3 regions of the Enterobacter sp. H2G27 genome follow, and region 3 is predicted to be linked to each of the others. Evidence: predicted binding sites of a transcription regulator. Region 3 holds the regulator's gene; each other region holds the start of a gene.
The links. The regulator PurR, encoded in region 3, represses purine synthesis genes. The targets are predictions, from matches to a motif close to CANGCAAACGTTTGCNTG.
Positions count from the first base shown of each region.

Region 1: a site for PurR is predicted at 3,305-3,322, ahead of glyA (serine hydroxymethyltransferase). Genes of this name have one in related genera too.
Region 2: a site for PurR is predicted at 5,779-5,796, ahead of galS (HTH-type transcriptional regulator GalS). Genes of this name have one in related genera too.

Region 1 covers NZ_JBSVSI010000001.1:3,126,014-3,133,233, forward strand. The annotation lists gene csiE (stationary phase inducible protein CsiE) at 1-145, shown strand, start outside; gene ACW9E7_RS14705 (3-phenylpropionate MFS transporter) at 146-1,285, opposite strand; gene ACW9E7_RS14710 (DoxX family protein) at 1,459-1,881, shown strand; gene glyA (serine hydroxymethyltransferase) at 1,935-3,188, opposite strand; gene hmpA (NO-inducible flavohemoprotein) at 3,493-4,683, shown strand; gene glnB (nitrogen regulatory protein P-II) at 4,756-5,094, opposite strand; gene glrR (two-component system response regulator GlrR) at 5,175-6,512, opposite strand; gene qseG (two-component system QseEF-associated lipoprotein QseG) at 6,499-7,220, opposite strand, start outside.
Region 2 covers NZ_JBSVSI010000001.1:2,781,554-2,788,773, forward strand. The annotation lists gene ACW9E7_RS13175 (glutamine synthetase family protein) at 1-678, shown strand, start outside; gene mglC (galactose/methyl galactoside ABC transporter permease MglC) at 729-1,739, opposite strand; gene mglA (galactose/methyl galactoside ABC transporter ATP-binding protein MglA) at 1,755-3,275, opposite strand; gene mglB (galactose/glucose ABC transporter substrate-binding protein MglB) at 3,355-4,353, opposite strand; gene galS (HTH-type transcriptional regulator GalS) at 4,648-5,670, opposite strand; gene yeiB (DUF418 domain-containing protein YeiB) at 5,826-6,983, opposite strand; gene folE (GTP cyclohydrolase I FolE) at 7,003-7,220, opposite strand, start outside.
Region 3 covers NZ_JBSVSI010000001.1:1,631,157-1,638,376, reverse strand. The annotation lists gene ACW9E7_RS07790 (C40 family peptidase) at 17-790, shown strand; gene sodB (superoxide dismutase [Fe]) at 913-1,494, shown strand; gene ACW9E7_RS07780 (MFS transporter) at 1,533-2,699, opposite strand; gene cydH (cytochrome bd-I oxidase subunit CydH) at 2,863-2,952, opposite strand; gene purR (HTH-type transcriptional repressor PurR) at 3,250-4,275, shown strand; gene punR (DNA-binding transcriptional activator PunR) at 4,293-5,204, opposite strand; gene punC (purine nucleoside transporter PunC) at 5,319-6,518, shown strand; gene cfa (cyclopropane fatty acyl phospholipid synthase) at 6,817-7,220, shown strand, end outside.

The DNA.
Region 1 (7,220 bases), 1.5 Mb from region 3:
GAAAGAGGGGGCACCCCGCGAAGCCGCGCTGGTTATCACCCCCTACCCTACGGCCCTGCCGCTGTTCTCACCGCCGTTGATTCATGCCGTTGAGACATTAAACGCGCAGCAGCAAGAACATATTCGCGCCATGCTGGAATCGTAGTTACGCGCGTGCGGCCACTTTCGGTCGAACAAACATTGCCGGTAGCGCCACCAGCGCCATTACCCAGAACACGCCGTGCCCCAGATGCTGATAGAGGAACCCCGCAAACACCGTCATGATCGCGATACTGCCCCCCATTGCCACTGCCGAATAGACGGCCTGCAGGCGAATCACGTCCCCACCCTCGCGCGCAGCGATATAGCGCATGGCCGCCAGATGGCACACGGTAAAGGTGCCGCAGTGAAGGATTTGCGCCACAATCAGCCACGGCAGATCGGTCGTCCAGCCCATAATCCCCCAGCGCGCCACGCCGCACACGGCGGAAAGCAGCAGCAGGTCACGTGCGCCAAAGCGTCTAAACAGCTTCTTGCTCAGGGCGAAAATAATGACTTCGGCCACCACACCCAGCGACCAAAGATAGCCCACTGCAGAAGCAGAATATCCCGCTCCCTGCCAGTAGATGGCGCTGAAGCCATAGTACGCCGCATGTGCCCCCTGAAGCAGACAGACACACGCCAGAAAACGCCAGCTCTGTGCAACCAGGCTCCGCCACGCGGGCCAGCCCGCGCTCTCCTGATGGCGACTTTCCCCTTGCGGCATCACCGACGGTCGCAGCAGCATGCCCAGCAGCATTGAGGCAATACCGATACTCAGCAGGGCAAGAATGGCGCGGTAATCGTAAAGGCTGACCAGTTTCCCCACCAGCGCAGAGCCAATCACAAAGGCGATAGAGCCCCACAGGCGCACGCGACCGTAGTCCATGGTGATCTGCTTTTGCCAGGTGTTCGCAAGGGCATCCGTCAGCGGTACCAGGGGTGAGAAGAAAAGGTTAAAGCCAACCATCACCACCATCAGCCAGGCAAACTGGTGGCTGACCCAGAAGCAGGCCACAAAGACCAGGGTCAGCAGAGCAAGAATGCGCACGGCCTTGATCAGTAAGGAGGGATCGCTGACGCGCGGGGCAATCAGCAGGCTGCCCAGGAAACGCGCCACCAGCCCGGCCCCGAGCAGGACGCCGATGGTCTCGGGCGTCAGGCCGATACCCTTAAGCCAGACGCTCCAGAAAGGCAGAAAAATGCCGTAGCTAAAGAAATAGGTGAAATAACTGAGCGCCAGCCAGCGCGTGGAATGCAAGACCATGAATCCCTCCCGAAATCGAGGCCATAGTCTGGCGAGAATATAAAAATTAAGCAAGTAGATAGCCTGCTATAAATTAACGAAAATTTAACATCTTGTGCAATCGTCTGGCTTATGGCAGGGAATGAAAATATGTATTACGTTTAAATTACTCCACTTGCAGAGGTTTTTCTGCCATGAACTCACTACGTTATCTCGATTTCGGCCAGTCACGTCACCTGCTGCTGCTCATTGGCCGCATCGCACTTGTCGTGCTGTTTATTATCTTTGGTTATCCAAAACTGACGGGGTTTAGCGGCACCGTACAATACATGACCTCGCTGGGAACGCCGATGCCCATGCTGGCGGCCATTATTGCGGTAGTGATGGAAGTGCCTGCCGCCATTCTGATCGTACTGGGCTTTTTCACCCGTCCTCTCGCGGTACTGTTTGTGTTCTATACCCTGGGCACGGCGATTATCGGTCACCATTACTGGGATATGACCGGTGATGCGGTCGTGCCGAATATGATTAACTTCTATAAGAACGTCAGTATTGCTGGCGCCTTTATTTTGCTCGCCATTGTTGGGCCGGGAGCTATTTCCCTGGACCGGCGTTAAGCCATAAAAAAGGCCGCAAGCGCGGCCTTTTTTATTTCTGGAGGGCAGAGGAATTATGCGTAGACCGGGAAGCGTGCGCAGATATCCAGAACTTTACCTTTGACGCGCTCGATAACCGCTTCGTCATTGATGTTGTCCAGAACGTCACACATCCAGCCAGCCAGCTCTTTCACTTCCGCTTCTTTAAAGCCGCGGCGAGTTACGGCCGGAGAACCGATACGAATACCGGAGGTCACGAACGGGCTCTTCGGATCGTTTGGCACGCTGTTTTTGTTCACGGTGATGTTGGCGCGGCCCAGGGCAGCGTCAGCTTCTTTACCGGTCAGGTTCTTATCAACCAGATCCAACAGGAACAGGTGGTTTTCAGTACCGCCGGATACCACTTTGTAGCCACGGTTCAGGAACACTTCCACCATCGCTTTGGCGTTCTTAGCAACCTGCTGCTGGTAAACCTTAAACTCTGGCTCCATCGCTTCTTTCAGCGCTACCGCTTTTGCCGCGATAACGTGCATCAGCGGGCCACCCTGCGCGCTTGGGAACACCGCGGAGTTCAGTTTTTTGTACAGCTCTTCGTCACCGCCTTTCGCCAGGATCAGGCCACCGCGTGGACCCGCCAGGGTTTTGTGGGTGGTGGTGGTCACAACGTGAGCGTGTGGAACCGGGTTCGGGTAAACGCCTGCGGCGATCAGACCCGCAACGTGCGCCATGTCAACGAACAGGTAAGCACCGATGCTGTCTGCGATTTCGCGCATTTTTGCCCAGTCAACGATACCGGAGTAAGCAGAGAAGCCACCGATGATCATCTTCGGCTTGTGCTCTTTAGCCTGCTTCGCCATGTCTTCGTAGTCAATTTTACCGGACTCATCAATACCGTAAGGGATGATGTTGTACAGTTTGCCGGAGAAGTTAACCGGGGAGCCGTGAGTCAGGTGGCCGCCCTGCGCCAGGTTCATCCCCAGAACGGTATCGCCCGGCTGCAGCAGCGCGGTGTAGACCGCGAAGTTAGCCTGAGAGCCAGAGTGCGGCTGCACGTTTGCGTAGTCAGCGCCAAAAAGTTCTTTCGCACGGTCGATAGCCAGCTGCTCAACGATATCAACATACTCGCAACCGCCGTAATAGCGTTTGCCCGGGTAACCTTCAGCGTATTTATTGGTCAGCTGAGAACCCTGCGCCTGCATAACGCGCGGGCTGGTGTAGTTTTCGGAGGCGATCAGTTCGATGTGCTCTTCCTGACGTACTTTTTCCTGCTCCATAGCCTGCCACAGTTCGGCATCATAATCGGCAATGTTCATTTCACGCTTTAACATCCGCATCTCCTGACTCAGCTAACAAGTAAATTTTGGCCTGAAAAGGCAGTCCTGTTGGACGACGGGCAACAGTATAACTGATTAGTTCTGTGATAACAGGTCTTGACAAACGATTTTACGCAAACGTTTTCCTACCCGCCACGCAAGGGTTTGAGGAATAAAGCTCTCGCCCTTTCCAGCGGATTTCTTTTCAGGTTTGTGATGCATATTTTTCATCTTGCAAAGAACCATTTACAACGCAGGGGTATTTTTTATAAGATGCATTTAAAATACATCATTAAAGTCACATCGGAAGGAAGCAGCTATGCTCGACGCTCAAACCATCGCTACCGTAAAGGCCACCATTCCCCTGCTGGTGGAAACCGGCCCTAAACTCACCGCCCATTTCTACGATCGCATGTTCACGCACAACCCGGAGCTCAAAGAAATTTTCAACATGAGCAACCAGCGTAACGGCGATCAGCGTGAAGCGCTGTTCAACGCCATCGCGGCCTACGCCAGCAATATTGAAAACCTGCCAGCATTGCTGCCTGCGGTGGAAAAAATCGCGCAGAAACATACCAGCTTCCAGATCCAACCTGAACAGTACAACATTGTGGGCGGACACCTGCTGGCAACCCTGGACGAGATGTTCAGCCCGGGTCAGGAGGTGCTGGACGCCTGGGGTAAAGCCTACGGGGTACTGGCAAACGTGTTTATCAACCGTGAAGCGCAGATCTACAGCGAAAACGCCAGCAAGAACGGCGGCTGGAAAGGCACGCGCGCGTTCCGCATCGTTGAGAAAACGCCGCGCAGCGCGTTAATCACCAGCTTCGAATTTGAGCCGGTGGACGGTCAACCGGTGGCCGATTACCAGCCAGGGCAGTATCTGGGCGTGTGGCTGAAGCCTGAAGGATTCCCGCATCAGGAGATCCGCCAGTATTCCCTTACCCGCAAGCCAAACGGCAAAGGCTACCGCATTGCGGTGAAGCGTGAGGACGGCGGTCAGGTTTCCAGCTGGCTGCACAACGAAGCTAACGTGGGCGACGTGGTGCATCTGGCCGCGCCGGCGGGCGATTTCTTTATGGCCGTTGACACCAATACGCCGGTCACGCTGATCTCTGCGGGCGTCGGCCAAACGCCGATGCTGGCGATGCTCGATACGCTGGCAAGATCACACCACGGGGCGCAGGTTAATTGGTTCCATGCAGCCGAAAACGGCGACGTGCACGCTTTTGCGGATGAGGTGAAAACGCTCGGGGCCTCCCTGCCGCGCTTCACCGCGCACACCTGGTATCGCCTGCCGACGGAAGCTGACCGCGTAGCTGCCCGCTTTGACAGCGAAGGTCTGATGAATCTTAGCCAGCACGAAGGCCTATTCAGCGCACCGGAGATGCAGTTCTACGTCTGTGGACCGGTGGCGTTTATGCAGTATGCCGCGAAGCAGCTGGTTGAGCTGGGCGTGAACAAGGACAACATTCATTACGAATGCTTCGGCCCGCATAAGGTGCTGTAATGCAAAAAGCCCCTCGTTTGAGGGGCTTTTTTCGTCGGATGGCGGCTGCGCCTTACCCGGCCTGGAAAATATTTAAATCGCCGCGTCGTCTTCTTCGCCGGTACGGATACGGATCACGCGCGCCACGTCGAAGACGAAGATTTTACCATCGCCAATCTTGCCGGTCTGCGCCGTGCGGATAATGGTGTCCACACAGGTATCGACGATATCGTCGCTGACCACGATTTCAATTTTCACTTTCGGCAGAAAGTCGACCATGTACTCTGCGCCACGGTAAAGCTCGGTGTGGCCCTTCTGACGACCAAAACCTTTCACTTCCGTCACGGTCATCCCGGTGATGCCGACTTCCGCCAGCGCTTCACGCACATCATCCAGTTTGAAAGGTTTAATAATCGCATCAATCTTTTTCATGGTGGGTCCTTAAACTCTTGCCTGTAAGCTGCCTCGTAATCGATTGCTCACAGTATCATATTCAAGCGAATTTTGCGGTACTACTCTTTAAAATCGTTCGCTTCAAGCTCATGACGTGACAGCAGCTTGTAGAATTCGGTGCGGTTGCGTCCGGCCATGCGCGCCGCGTGGGTCACGTTGCCTTTAGTGATCTGCAATAGCTTGCGCAGATAGTTCAGTTCGAACTGATTGCGCGCTTCTGCAAACGTCGGCAGAGCCGTGTTTTCCCCTTCCAGCGCCTGCTCCACCAGCGCGTCGCTGATCACCGGTGACGAGGTCAGCGCCACGCACTGCTCAATCACGTTCACCAGCTGACGCACGTTACCCGGCCAGCTTGCGGCCATCAGCCGCTTCATCGCATCGGTGGAAAATGCGCGCACGAACGGTTTATGGCGGTCGGCCGCCTGGCGCAAAAGATGGTTCGCCAGCAGCGGAATGTCTTCCGCACGTTCCGCAAGCGCAGGGATCTTCAGATTAACCACGTTCAGACGGTAGTAGAGATCTTCGCGAAACTCGTTGCGGGCCATCACTTTTGGCAGATCGCGATGGGTCGCCGAAATAATTCGCACGTTAATATCGATATCGCGGTTGCTGCCCAGCGGGCGCACTTTGCGCTCCTGCAGCACGCGCAGCAGCTTGACCTGCAGCGGCGCGGGCATGTCACCAATCTCGTCCAGGAACAGCGTGCCACCTTCCGCGGCCTGGAATAGCCCTTCCCGGCTGCTTACCGCCCCGGTGAATGCGCCGCGGGCGTGACCAAACAGTTCGGATTCAAGCAGCTGCTCCGGGAGCGCGCCACAGTTAATCGCAATAAAAGCGTTCTTGCTGCGCGGGCTGGCGTTATGGATCGCCTGCGCCAGGATCTCTTTCCCGGTTCCGCTCTGGCCGTTGATGAGCACGCTGACGTCAGACTGCGCCACCATCCTCGCCTGCTCTAGCAGGCGCAGCATCACGGGGCTGCGGGTGACGATAGACTCCCGCCACGCTTCATCCCCCGCCGGGGCGGCATGTTCCAGCGCGCTGTCGATAGCCTTATACAGCGCGTCTTTGTCCACTGGCTTGGTCAGAAAGCTGAATACCCCCTGCTGCGTCGCGGCAACCGCATCCGGGATAGACCCGTGCGCGGTCAGGATAATCACGGGCATACCCGGCTGCTGCTTCTGGATCTCCGCGAACAGCTGCAGGCCGTCCATTTCATCCATCCGCAGGTCGCTTATCACCAGATCGATTTTCTCGCGGCTGAGAATTTTCAGCCCCTCCAGCCCGCTTTCCGCGGTCACGACGCTGTAGCCCTCACTCACCAGACGCATCCCCAGCAGCTTTAATAGCCCGGGATCGTCATCCACCAGTAAGAGATGGGCTGGTTTACGGCTCGTCATGCTTCACGTCCTCTTGTTTCGGCGTATCGCTGTCCGGCGCAGCGGATGAACTCCCCGGCTGATATTTACGCGACGAGAGCTGTCTTTCGATATCGGTCAGGTTCTCCAGCTTACGCGTCGTGGTATCCAGCTGGGTACGTAAATGTTGCTGCTGCTGACGCAGCGTATCAAGCTCGCTGTCGGTTGACTGTTGCAGCTTGCTGTAGCGGGAGCGCTCTTCAGAAAGCTGAAGCTGTAGCGTCTGGCCATCGCGCCAGAGCTGGTATACCGGGCGTACCTGTACGGGTAGATTGACCACAAACGTGTCCAGTCGGGTTACATTGACGCGGCGTTCGACGGGGGTGATTTTGGCATCAGCCAGCAAAATGCCGCGCTTGAAAGCGTCCTGCCAGGTGTCGTCGTCCAGCATCGCCGCCTTCGAGCGGGCGTCTACCGGCGCCAGACGCTGGGCGCAATCTATTCCACGCAGCCAGAACAGCGGGTTGCTTTCGACGTCATGCCCTGACAGGTTCCAGATGTCTTCGCAGCGGGTCGAGAGGAAATCGGCCAGCTGGTTATCGGGCCATTTATCTTCTTGTTTATCGCTAATGGCACTTTGCGGCACATGGGAAACACACCCTGCCAGAAATAAACAGGGCAGGCTCAGGCGAAGCGTGCTGCGGGAAAACACCGCGCGTACGGCGCGGGAAAAGACGTGTGACATACTCA
Region 2 (7,220 bases), 1.2 Mb from region 3:
CGCGTCGTTGAGGTCTGCGATAACGTGCTGGCGCTTCGTCGCCTGACCCGTTACGTTGCTGAAAAGCACGGTCTGCAGGCCAACTTTATGGCTAAGCCTTTCAGCCAGCTTGCCGGCAGCGGCCTGCACTTCCATTTCAGCCTGAACAATCGTCACGGCGAAAACGTCTTTGCTTCCCCGGTGAACGCGCTTAACAGCATGATACGTTTGTGCGTCGCGGGCCAGCTGGCGCTGATGCCCGCCTCCGTCGCCATTCTTGCGCCAGGCGTCAACGCGTTTCGTCGCCTGCGTAAAAGCCTGACGGAACCCGTCTTTAACTCCTGGGGCTATAACACCCGCTCCGCCGCCCTGCGTATTCCCTGCTCGGATGAGAGCAACCGTCGTATCGAATACCGGCTGGCCGGGGCCGATGCGAATCCGTATCTGGTGGCGGCCACTATCCTGACCGGCATGCTGTACGGGCTGGAACATATCGACGAGGGGGATCTCCCTGAACCGCAGCACGACCAACCGGAACTGCCGCTGTTCCAGCAGGAGGCGATTGAGGCCTTTGCCCGCTGTCAGTATCTCACCGACAGCCTGGGCGATGCCTTTTCCGAACAGTGGGTCGCCTGCAAGCTCTCTGAACTCGACTGGTTTGAGCGCATTGTGACCCGAGAGGAGTCCCATCTGGCATAGAGCATAAAAAAAGCCCGCTCGGTGAGCGGGCCGGGTATGGAGAGAGACGATTACTTCTTACGGGCGTACTTCAGTGAATCCAGCGCAACCGCGAAGATAATGATGGCGCCCTTGATGATGTACTGCCAGTACGGGTTCACGCCGATATAGGTCAACCCGTAGTTGATGACGGTGAAAATGATCACACCGGTCACCACGCCCAGTACCGTACCCACACCGCCGCTGAAGGAGACGCCGCCCACCACGCAGGCTGCGATCGCATCCAGCTCATACATGAAGCCGAGGTTGTTGGTTGCAGAGCCGATACGGCCCGCTTCCAGCATCCCACCGAAGGCGTAGAACACGCCGGACAGGGCATAGATGATGAGCAGGTTCAGAGCTACGTTAACGCCGGAGACTTTCGCCGCTTCCGGGTTACCGCCGATGGCGAAGATGTTTTTGCCGAAGCGCGTTTTGTTCCACAGGATCCAGACGAAGGCCACCGCAATCAGCGCATAGAAGGTGATGTACGACAGGCGGAAGCTGCCAAGCGCAATAAACCCTTGCGTAAAGGTCGAGAAGCCGCTGTCAAAGCCCGAGATTGGCGAAGCGCCGACGAAGTCGTAGTACAGGGAGTTGATACCGTAAACGATGATCATCGTACCCAGGGTGGTGATAAACGGCGTCACGTTCAGGTAGGCGATGATAATTCCGTTGATCAGACCAATCACCGCACCGATGGCGCAGACAATCAGGATCACCACGAAAATCGGCATGGTGGCCATTTCCGGGAAGACCTTGTTAGCGTTTTCCATCGACTGCAGCAGAGTTGCCGCGATAACCGCCGCCAGACCCACCTGGCGACCGGCAGAAAGGTCCGTCCCCTGGGTCACGATCAGGCCCGCCACGCCCAGCGCAATGATAATACGCACGGAGGACTGGGTCAGAATGTTACTCAGGTTCAGCAGGCTTAAGAACGTAGGGTCCTGGAAAATGATGATTGCCAGCAAGACTAAAAGAACAACGTAAATACCGCCTTCTTTCAGGTAAGTGAGAAAACTTTTTTTATTTAACGCACTCATGAGGAGCCCCTGATCTTAAAGGTGCAAAGACGCAAGACGCAAAATTTCGTTTTGCGTTGTCGTTTTGGTGTCAACAATACCGGCGACGAGACCATTGCTCATAACCAGAATACGGTCCGTGATCCCTAACAATTCCGGCATTTCGGAAGAAATAATAATGATCCCTTTATTCTTTTTCGCCAGCTCGGCAATCAGCTGATAAATTTCAAACTTCGCGCCGACGTCAATACCGCGGGTAGGTTCATCCAGCATCAGAATTTCTGGCTGGGTTAATAACCAACGGCCGATAATCACTTTCTGCTGGTTACCGCCTGACAGCGAACCAATTTGGGTGCGATGGCCTGGCGTTTTCACGCGCATGGAGTCAATCACCCATTGGGTATCGCTCTTCATGCGGGAATTATCCAGCAGTCCAACTTTGTTTTTATAGTTGCGAATGTTAGAAATTAACGAGTTAAAGTTAATATCCAGATAAGCATAAATACCGGTCGAACGACGCTCTTCCGTCACCAGCGCGAAACCATTATTAATAGCTTCGTTGGCGTTGTGGTTGTTAATTTTCTTACCGTGCAGCGTAATGGTGCCTTGAGCTTTCTCACGGATACCAAACAGGGTTTCGACGATATCGGTACGTTTTGCCCCGACCAGGCCGGCAATCCCCAGGATTTCACCTTTATGCAGGTCGAAGGAGACATCGCGTATAGACGGCTGACGTAACGAGGTCAGGTTGCGCACTTCCAGAATCACTTCACCCGGCTTGTTTTCTTTGTCAGGGAAGCGCTGGTTCAGGGAACGGCCGACCATCATGGCGATGATCTTGTCCATGTCCAGCCCTTCCAGCGGCTGCGTGGCAATCCACTGACCGTCGCGCAGGATGGTGATCTCATCGCACAGCTGGAAGATCTCTTCCATTTTGTGGGAGATGTACACAATGCCGCAGCCGCGATCTTTTAGCTTACGAATAATGGTAAAAAGGTGGTTAACCTCTTTTTCCGTTAATGACGATGTTGGTTCGTCCATGATGACGATTTTCGCATCATAGGAGAACGCTTTGGCGATTTCGATCATCTGCATCTGGGAGACGGATAATGTTCCCACGCGGGCGCGCGGATCGATATCAATATCCAGCTCGTCGAAAATCGCTTTGGTGTCGCGATACATTTTGTCCTGATCGACAAAGACACCTTTGGTTGGATAACGTCCCAACCACATGTTATCCATAACTGAACGCTGCAGCACCAGGTTTAATTCCTGGTGAACCATCGAGATACCGTTTTCCAGTGCTTCTTTCGCTGAATGGAAATCGATCTCTTTCCCCTGAAAAAGAATGCTGCCAGAATCTTTTTGATAGATCCCAAAAAGACATTTTAATAATGTTGATTTACCCGCACCGTTCTCCCCCATTAAGGCATGAATAGAGTGAGGACGAACTTTTAAATTAACATTATCGAGTGCCTTAACGCCGGGAAATGACTTGTTGATACCGCTCATTTCCAACAGGTATTCACCGGATGACTGAGTTGTTGTGCTGACCATAATTATACCTTGTTGGCCTCGCATATCGCGTTATAAAAGGGCGCAACGAATTGCGCCCAGTGGAGACAGTACCGCTAACTTATTTACCGATAAACTCAGCCAGGTTGGACTGGTCTACGCCCACGTAAGGTACGCGAACGATTTTGTTGTCAATTTTCCAGTTGGTGCCATCTGCCGCGCCTTTGCCGTCGGCGAGGTTTTTCGCCAGATCGAAGGTGGCTTTCGCCTGGTTGTTGGCATCGTTCAGCACGGTACCGGCCATCGCACCGGATTTAACCAGCGCCAGCGCTTCTGGCAGTGCATCCACGCCGAATACCGGGATTGAGGATTTGTTGTGTGCTTTCAGCGCTTCTACCGCACCCATTGCCATCGCATCGTTGTTGGCGATAACGACTTCGATTTTGTTGGCATTAGGGCCGGACAGCCATGCGTCCATCTTATCTTTCGCCTGAGCGGTATCCCACATCGCGGTATCTAACGCCAGCTGCTGGGTTTTCAGGCCCTTGTCGTTCAGCTCTTTGATAACGTAGGTAGTACGCGCTTCAGCATCCGGGTGGCCTGGCTCGCCTTTCAGCAGCACGAACTGAATCTGACCGTCTTTATTCAGGTCCCAGTTCGGGTTCGCCGCCCAGTGTTTCGCGATCAAATCGCCCTGAATAATACCGGACTCTTTAGAGTCAGTACCGACGTAATACGCTTTGTCGTAGCTATCCAGCGCCTTACGGGAAGGTTCTTTGTTGAAGAAGACGATCGGCACGTTCTGACCGCGCGCTTTTTCAATGACCGTGCCTGCTGCAGCCGGGTCAACCAGGTTGATGGCCAGGGCTTTCACGCCTTTCGCCAGCAGAACGTCGATCTGGTCGTTCTGTTTGGACTGGTCATTCTGGGAGTCGTTCATCAGCAGCTGAACGTCTGGCGCTGCTTTCGCATCTTTCTCAATCGCTTTACGCACAACAGACATGAAGTTGTCGTCGTATTTATAGATGGTCACACCAATACGGGTATCCGCAGCGTGCGCTGCTGCACCAAAAAGCATGCTTGCCATTACAGCAGACAGGGTCAACACCTTCTTATTCATGGTATCTCCGGTTTTTTTATGCAGGGTAGTTCTTGTGAATAACGATCGGCGGGCAGGTGTTAATAAAACGTTACTGACAGCCGAAGTTCACTTATAAAATTTCTCTCTTCCGTGTTCGGTAACGCTCCAGAAATGCGTTTTATTCGTTGTTTGCGGCACATTGGCTATAGTGAAAGTGAATAATCACTGTTACATAGCGTTTCAGCCCCTAAAACGCTGACATCATAGTCAGCGCCTTGTTAAGATACTGTGAATTTACTCACAGATTGAAAACGGTTACATCACCTGATCTAATCAGTTAGTGATCGGAACCACAATTTGCCGGGACGCGACGGAGTGGCGACGTACTAAAGTCGGCATGAAACAGTGCGTTGCGCCCGGATCCAGCAGCCCTGCCGCTCCCTGTAATGCCAGCTCAGTCGCCAGTTTCGCCATAGAGGCAATGGGGTAGCGCACCGTTGTGAGCTGCGGGTCGGTGTAACGGGCAATCGGGATATCATCAAAACCAATGAGTGATAAATGCTGTGGCACCGCAATGCCGTTATCCTTCAGTGCCGTCAGGGCGCCAGCCGCCATGCTGTCGTTATAGGCAAACACCGCAGAAAGCTGCAGATTGCGACCCAGCAGCTCCACCATTGCCGCCTCACCGCCCTGCATGTCCGGCGTGCCGGTCCCCACCCAGCTTTCGGATGGCGTAATGCCGTGCTCTTTCAGGGCATTTTGCCACCCCTCGCGCCGCAGTTCGTCATCTTCAATCTGATGGCTGGAGGCCAGATAACCGATCCGCTGATGCCCGTTGTTGATGAGCATTTTCGTGGCCATCATGGCGCCGCTGACGTTATCCAGCCCGACGCAGCGGTGGGCATAGCCGGGGACAATGCGGTTGATCAGCACCATGCCCGGGATCTGCTCCATCAATCCGGTTAGCTCTTCATCGCTCAAGGCTTTTGAATGGACAATCAGGGCGTTACAGCGCTGGCGGATCAGCACTTCAATGGCATGGCGCTCTTTTTCCGCCTCATGATAGCTGTTGCCGATCAGGACATATTTCTGATGCTGCTGTGCCACCATGTCGACCGCTTTCACCAGCGCGCCGAAAAAGGCATCCGAGACATCCATCACCACCACGCCGATGGTGTCGCTGACCTGCGTCGCAAGCGCCTGGGCATTGGCATTTGGCCGGTACCCGAGCTGGGTCACGGCTTTCATTACGGTTTCTCGGGTTTCAGGGCTGACCAGCGCGCTATTGTTCAGCACGCGTGAGACGGTAGCCACAGAAACGCCCGCCTGACGGGCGACGTCACGAATGGTGATCATATTCACCATCCTTCAAAGGATTGCAGCAACTCACAGACACCCCCTGTGTTTAGCAAGGTGGCTATTTTGGCAGCGAGAGAAAGGGGACTACGTGAAGAAGCTCACAGTCATGAAAACGCTTACATCCGTTTTGTTAATGATTGTGATCCAGATCGTTATCTGGATGTGTTTTTCAATGATACCCCTGAAGCATATGCGGTTAACTGACGCCACACCCACTCCAGCGGTCCCTGGCGGAAATAGCGTAGCCAGAAAACAGAAAACGCCAGGTTTACCACCCAGACCGGAATAACAAACGCCAGCAGCGTAAGGCGGTCGAATTTCATAAACAGGCCAAAACGATAGAAAAGCGTGGTACATATGAGCGTTTGCAGGAGGTAATTGCTCAACGCCATTCGGCCCACGCAGGCGATAGCGCTGACAATCCACAGGCGGGAAAGCGAGGGCCAGAAGCCATAGATCAGCGCCGCGTAGCCAATGGTCTGGAACGGCGCGCTCAGTTCACGCGGCACCTGGAGCAGGAACGCGCACCAGCGGTAATCCCAGTGGATATGCCACTGCACAATCACCGCCGGGAGGTTAATCAGCACGCCAAGCAGCACCAGACCGGTGCCTGTGCGACGATAGTGACGCAGGCTGAATTCCCCTTTCAGCCAGCCGGTGCGCATCAGTGACGCGCCCATCAGCATCATGCCCGCCAGCTGCCAGCCGTATTGCGCGCCCAGCGCGAGGAGGTTATCCCCCAGCATATCCGCGCGGTTGCTTATCGCTTCCGTACCGCCTTTCAGCTTCCAGAACTGTTCGTACTGCAGGTTAGCGGCATCCGGGATCCAGGCACGATTTGTCGTCTCCCCGGAGATCATCCCCAGCAATAGCAGGACGCCAAGCCCCATGACATAGAGCATCACGCCGGTGTTGAACAGGCTTTTAACGCTGTGCGCATCGCGGATCAGCCGCCAGCAGATGAGCCCGACTAACCCATACGCGAGAAGAATATCACCGTCCCAGAAGAACAGGCCGTGGATAAAGCCGAGGATAACCAGCAGCGTCAGGCGCGACTGGATCCAGCGCGTGCCGCGTTTGAGGAGAAGCTGCAGGCCTGCGCCAAACAGCAGGGCGAAGAGCGTGAGGAATTTGACCTGCGCAAAGAGATCGAGGATTGCCCAGGTCCAGGCATCACTGCGGGTGATGTCGCCATACCACGCGGGATTGAGATACGCCGCCTTCGGCAAACCGAAGGCGGTAATATTAAGCAGCAGGATACCGAGAATGGCGACGCCGCGAACAAAATCGAGCGTGACGTTTCGCTCCATGGTCCCTGCCCTGTAAGACTTAGTTGTGATGACGTACGGCGCGCAGGAACTCCTGGCGGGTATTCTGGCTTGACTTAAACAGGCCGCCCAGCGAGGTGGTGGTCGTTGCACTGGTCGCATCACGCACGCCGCGCGCCTTCACGCAGTAGTGAACCGCGTCGATAGAGACGGCCACGTTATTGGTGCCCAGCAGCGTTTGCAGCGCGGTCAGGATCTGCTGCGTCAGACGCTCCTGCA
Region 3 (7,220 bases):
ATCAGGGGACTGCCCAGTGGCGCGGATAAATAAAATCTCGATCACGCTCTGTGCTTTACTGTTTACTTCACTCACTTTCACGCCAGTGGCAAACGCCTCTCAGCAGGCGCGGCATTCTGCTGTACAAAAAAACCATCTGGTGAAAGCCACAGAACGTAAGAAAAAAACCACCGCTAAGAACGACAAGAAAAAAACACCGGCTCAGACGAAACAGACCGCTTCCAGCAAAACGAAAACAAAACCTTCCCGCACTGCCCACTCTGCCAAAAGTAAAGCTTCGCAAACCGCCGCTAACCTCGTTACTGAAAAATGCATCACGCGTAAAGGCCATAAGGCGAAATGCACGAAGGTCACCAAAATTGCGGAAGTGCATAAAGTGCGCGTACAGAAAGCGCAAAAAACCGCAATGAATAAACTGATGGGGCAGATTGGTAAACCTTATCACTGGGGTGGGACTTCGCCGCGTACCGGTTTTGACTGCAGCGGCCTCGTCTATTACGCCTATAAAGATCTGGTCAAGTTCCGCATTCCGCGCACCGCCAACGAAATGTACCACCTGCGCGATGCCTCACCGGTTGACCGCGGTGAGCTGGAAAATGGCGATCTGGTGTTCTTCCGCACCCAGGGCCGCGGGACGGCTGACCACGTTGGCGTCTATGTCGGCAACGGAAAATTCATCCAGTCTCCACGTAGCGGTCAGGATATTCAGATCACCTCTCTCAGTGAAGACTACTGGGTACGCCACTACGTCGGCGCACGCCGCGTGATGACGCCGAAAACCATTCGCTAACCCCTGCCCTGCCACACCCTTGGCAGGGTAAGTTCCTCTTTTGCATACCCTTTCAATTTGCTATCCTGTCCTTGTTGTCTGTGTGGTTATTGGCAACGCAAAATACAATAAGGAGAGAAGCAATGTCGTTCGAATTACCTGCACTACCGTATGCAAAAGACGCCCTGGCACCGCACATTTCTGCGGAAACCCTGGAATATCACTACGGCAAACATCACCAGACTTACGTCACCAACCTGAACAACCTGATCAAGGGCACCGATTTTGAAGGCAAAACGCTGGAAGAGATCGTCCGCAGCTCAGAAGGTGGCGTATTCAACAACGCCGCTCAGGTGTGGAACCATACCTTCTACTGGCACTGCCTGGCGCCGAATGCCGGCGGTGAACCTGCCGGTGAACTGGCTACCGCCATCAACGCCGCCTTTGGCAGCTTCGCGGACTTCAAGGCGAAATTCACCGATGCCGCCATCAAGAACTTCGGTTCAGGCTGGACGTGGCTGGTTAAAGAGGCGGATGGCAAACTGGCTATCGTATCCACCTCTAACGCGGGCACCCCGCTGACCACCAGCGCGAAGCCGCTGATGACCGTGGACGTATGGGAACACGCTTACTACATCGATTACCGTAACGCGCGCCCGAACTACCTGGAACACTTCTGGGCACTGGTTAACTGGGACTTTGTGGCGAAGAACTTCGCCGCGTAAAAGACACGCAGAAGGGTTCGCCCTTCTGCGTTTTTGGTTTATTCCGCAGCGCAGGCTGCTTCTGGCTGTTTACGACCCGACATCATCACCAACAGCAGGCCGAGCGCGGCAATGATTGCCCCCATCACCGGCACAAAGCTGTATCCCAGACCACCTGAAATAACGGCCCCACCGGCCGCCGCACCGAGCGCATTGCCCAGGTTAAAGGCACCGATATTGACCGAGGATGAGAGGCCCGGCGCTTCATGCGCAACACGCATCACGCGCATCTGCAGCGGTGGCACCACGGCGAACGTTGCTGCACCCCAGACGACCATCGCCATCGCGGCGCCAAACTCGTTACGCGCCAGCCACGGAATGGCGATCATGATGACAATCAGCAGGGTTAAGAAGCCCTTCAGCGTCCCGCTCACGGAACGGTCGGCAAATTTCCCGCCGAGATAGTTACCAATCGAGAAGCCCACGCCAATCAGCACCAGCATCGCGGTCACAAAGAGAGGCGTTGCGTGGGTGATATCGTGCAGTACCGGTGAAATATAGGTATAGAGGGTAAACATCGCCCCTGCCCCGAGAACGGTGGTAAGCAGTGCGGAAAGCACCTGCGGGCGCACCAGCACCGACAGCTCCTTACGCACTTCCGGACGTTCTCCGGCGCTGCCTTTCGGCAGGGAGAAGAACAATGCCACCATCGCGACCACGCCCAGCCCGGCCGTCGCCAGGAAAGACATACGCCAGCCGATCGCTTCTCCCAGCCAGGTTGCAGCAGGAACACCGCCGATGTTAGCGATGGTCAGACCCATAAACATGGTGGCCACGGCGCTCGCCTGCTTGTGTTTTGGCACCACGCTGGCAGCAACGACCGATCCCAGCCCAAAGAACGCGCCGTGGTTAAGGCTGGTCAGAATACGCGACAGCATCAGCGTGGTGTAGTCCGGCGAAATGGCCGATAGCACGTTGCCGAGGGTGAAAATCGCCATCAGGAAAATCAGCGCATTGCGGCGCGCGCGGTGCGAAAGGAGAAGCGTCATCAGCGGCGCCCCCACCATCACGCCGATAGCGTAGGCGCTGATCAACATGCCTGCCGCGGGGATCGAGACGTCCACGCCGCGGGCGATGACGGGCAGTAACCCCATCGGGGAGAATTCAGTGGTGCCAATCCCAAAAGCGCCAATCGCCAGGGCCAGCAGGGGAAAATTGATTTTCATGCGTCAACTCCGGATGCCGTGTCACGTGGTGACACAGAACAAAGAAGCGGAAAGCATGACATCAATCACAAAAAATGAGAAGTTAACAAAATGGCAAAAGATTTTTGCCAGAGAAGTAACAATCCGGGGAGTCGGGAGGGAGAAGGCTCTCCCTCCGCGTAAATCAGTGCAGCGCAGCCGTCAGACCGGCCACAACAATCAGAGCCAGCACAACAACGGTGGTGAACAGCGAAAACTTAAGATCGGAACTCATCAATTTTTCTCCTTTTAATCCCCACACGAAAAGTGAGCTTGCTCATTTTTGCACAGATTACGTCAAAAATCTTCCTGGATTTATACTGATAACCACTTTACCTCTTCCCCTTTTCATCAAGATAGGACAAAATTCCACGCTAAATTTATTAGCGTACCGGCCATTGACCCCCTCCTGACGTCCCGTGTCGTTTTCCCGGCGTGCCGCAATTCAACATTGCGAGATAAGGGTGAGAGAAGGCAAACGTTTACCTTCAAGTTTTTCAGGAGCTTAGGATATGGTCTGGAGTGACATTTAATGGCAACAATTAAAGACGTAGCAAAACGCGCAAACGTTTCCACCACAACCGTATCACATGTAATTAACAAAACCCGCTTTGTGGCGGAAGAGACGCGCAACGCCGTCTGGGCAGCGATCAAAGAGCTGCACTATTCGCCAAGTGCGGTTGCGCGTAGCCTCAAGGTTAATCACACCAAATCCATTGGATTGCTGGCAACCAGCAGTGAAGCGGCCTATTTTGCCGAGATCATTGAAGCGGTCGAAAAGAACTGCTTCCAGAAAGGCTATACCCTGATTCTGGGCAACGCGTGGAACAGCATTGAAAAACAGCGTGCCTACCTGTCGATGATGGCGCAAAAGCGCGTTGATGGCCTGCTGGTAATGTGCTCCGAGTATCCGGAGTCAGTGCTGTCGATGCTGGAAGAGTATCGCCATATTCCGATGGTGGTGATGGACTGGGGCGAAGCGCGCGCAGACTTCACCGATTCCGTTATCGATAACGCTTTTGAAGGCGGCTATATGGCCGGTCGTTATTTGATCGAACGCGGTCACCGCGAGATTGGCGTGATCCCGGGTCCGCTGGAGCGCAACACCGGGGCGGGCCGTCTTGCCGGTTTTATGAAAGCGATGGAAGAAGCGCTGATCAACGTGCCGGAAAACTGGATCGTGCAGGGCGACTTTGAGCCGGAATCAGGCTACCGCGCGATGCAGCAGATCGTTTCCCAGCCGCACCGTCCGACCGCCGTTTTCTGCGGGGGTGACATCATGGCCATGGGCGCGCTCTGCGCCGCCGATGAGCTGGGTCTGCGCGTACCGCAGGATATTTCCGTGATCGGGTATGACAACGTGCGTAACGCGCGCTTCTTCACCCCAGCGCTGACCACCATTCACCAGCCGAAAGATTCGCTGGGCGAAACGGCCTTCAATATGCTGCTCGACAGGATCGTCAACAAGCGCGAAGAGTCGCAGTCCATTGAAGTTCACCCGCGCCTGATTGAACGCCGTTCCGTTGCGGACGGTCCGTTCCGCGACTACCGTCGTTAATCCCTTTACGGGGCCAGCTACGCTGGCTCCCGTAACCATTCCCGGTTCAGCGTTTCGCTGTCCCCCAGATAATCCAGCAGCCAGGCCATGGCGGGCGAGACATCATTTTGTTGCCAGGTCAGGCAGCAGGCCGCGTCCGGGAACGGATTTTCCAGCGTCAGTTCAACCCATTCGCCGGTATCGATGCGCGGACGCGCAAAATGAACGGGCACCATCGCGACGCACAGTCCGGCACTGAGGCACGTCGCCGACGATTCCCAGTCCGGAGCCACCACCCGCCGCTGGTTGTCCAGAAGCCAGGTGATACGCTTGGGCAATGAACGGGACGTATCCTCCAGCACCAGCGAGGGCCAGTTGCGCAGCGTATCGTCGCTAAGCGGCCCGTCCATCGCTGCCAGAGGATGATCGCTGGCCACCACGCATTTCCAGCTCAGCATCCCCATGTCGCGAAAGGCGTAACGTCCCCCGACCGGGATCGCCTGCGTCGCGCCAATCGCCATCTCCGCCCTGCCGTCCGCCAGCGCATCCCACACCCCGTTGAACACCTCCTGCGAGACCCGCAGCTCAACGTCAGAGAAATGACGATAGAAATCGACAATCATCTGTCGGGTGCGTTCCGGCTTCACGATGTTATCCACCGCGATGGAAAGATGTCCCCGCCAGCCGTTGGCGATCTGCTGGCACTGTTCGCGGGTGATCTGCATTTTTTTGATAACAGAACGCCCTTCCTTCAAAAACCACGCCCCGGCGGGCGTCAATTCCACGTCACGATGCCGCCGCTCAAACAGCGGAACCGCCAGCCACTCCTCCAGTTGACGCACCGTGTAGCTGATGGCCGAAGGGACGCGGTGCAGCTCCTGCGCCGCACCGCTGAAGCTGCCGTTACGCGCGACAGCATCGACCACTTCAAGAGAATAATCTGACCACATTTTCTGCCTGCAAAAAATTTGAATGCACCCGCCAAATATTAGCGTTTCACAAGCGGCTTTGCACTCCCTACACTCAGCGCCAATGTATACCTGCCTCCTCAGGAGAATAAAATAATGCAACCCAGGAACGGTTTTTTAGTCTGGCTCGGCGGCTTAAGCGTGCTGGGCTTTTTGGCCACCGATATGTACCTGCCGGCTTTTGCCGCGATGCAGGAAGATTTGCAAACCCCCGCTGCCGCCATCAGTGCCAGCCTGAGTTTGTTCCTCGCCGGTTTTGCTTTTGCACAGCTGCTCTGGGGACCGCTCTCGGATCGCTTTGGTCGTAAACCGGTACTGCTGCTGGGTCTGGCCATTTTTGCCGTGGGCTGCCTGGGGATGTTATGGGTACGCGACGCCACCTGGCTGCTGGTGCTGCGCTTCGTTCAGGCCGTGGGCGTCTGTGCCGCGGCCGTGACCTGGCAGGCGCTGGTGACCGACTACTACCCGGCTAACCGCACAAACCGTATTTTCGCCACCATTATGCCGCTGGTGGGCCTCTCCCCTGCCCTGGCTCCGCTGCTGGGCAGCTGGATCCTCGCGCACTTTGACTGGCAGGCCATTTTTGCCACGCTGTTTGCCATCACGCTGGTGCTGATGCTGCCGGCGTTTGCCCTCAAGCCTGCGCATAAAAAAGAGGCGCATGCCGACGCGAAGCCGATTACCTTCACCTCACTGTTGAGCGCCAAAGCGTATCGCGGGAATGTCCTGATCTATGCCGCCTGCTCGGCAAGCTTCTTCGCATGGCTCACCGGCTCGCCGTTCATTCTGCACGATATGGGCTACAGCCCGGCAGCCATCGGCCTGAGCTATGTTCCGCAGACAATCGCGTTCCTTGTGGGCGGGTACGGCTGTCGCGCGGCGCTGCAAAAATGGGAAGGCCAGCAGATGCTGCCGTGGCTGCTGGTGCTGTATGCGCTGAGCGTCATCGGGACCTGGGCCGTTGGCTTTATTCCGGGTGCCGGTCTGGCCGAAATTTTGATCCCGTTCTGCGTGATGGCCATTGCGAACGGGGCGATTTACCCTATCGTTGTGGCGCAGGCGCTGCGTCCATTCCCGCAGGCAACAGGCCGCGCCGCCGCGCTGCAGAACACCCTGCAGCTGGGTTTGTGCTTCCTGGCAAGCCTGGTGGTCTCGGCGCTGATTGCTACGCCGCTTTTGACCACCACCAGCGTGATGCTGTTCACCGTAGCGCTGGCGGTATTGGGCTATCGCATGCAGGCCTCCGCGCAGCGTGAGCAGGATAACGGTGCTCAGGTGGAAACCTCGCATGCCTGATTGCGCCAGAAATCATGTTATATTTCAGTGATTAGGTTGCTAACAATTTTCTATTGAATCACCAAATTTTGAAGCCTATACTAAATTTGGTTCGATTAAATACGATAAATATTAAGTGTTAACGGGAGCCGGAGTGCTCCCGTTTTACCATGGAAGGCATTTCGGCAAGGGTTATCTCCCTTCCTCTGTTCTACGTCGGATACTAGCCTCGCGGTATTTACCGTGAGATTTCTCACAAACCAAAAAAAGCGTCTACGCTGTTTTAAGGTTCTGATCACAGTAGGGTGATGGAGAAGCTATGAGTTCATCGTGTATAGAAGAAGTCAGCGTTCCGGACGATAACTGGTCCCGGATCGTCAGTGAACTGTTAGGTCGAGCAGGCATCACTATCAATGGATCATCGCCATCCGATCCTCAGGTTAAACATCCCGACTTTTTTAAACGCGTGTTGCGGGAAGGGTCGTTAGGCCTGGGAGAAAGCTACATGGACGGCTGGTGGGAGTGTGAACGTCTGGATACCTTTTTCGCCAGCGTGTTGCGTGCCGGTCTTGAAAATCAACTCCCTCGCAACCTGAAAGACACCCTGCGCGTCGCCTCTGCCCGACTTTTCAATCTCCAGAGTAAAAAACGCGCGTGGATCGTTGGCAAAGAACATTACGATCTTGGCAACGATTTGTTCAGCCGTATGCTGGACCCTTTCAT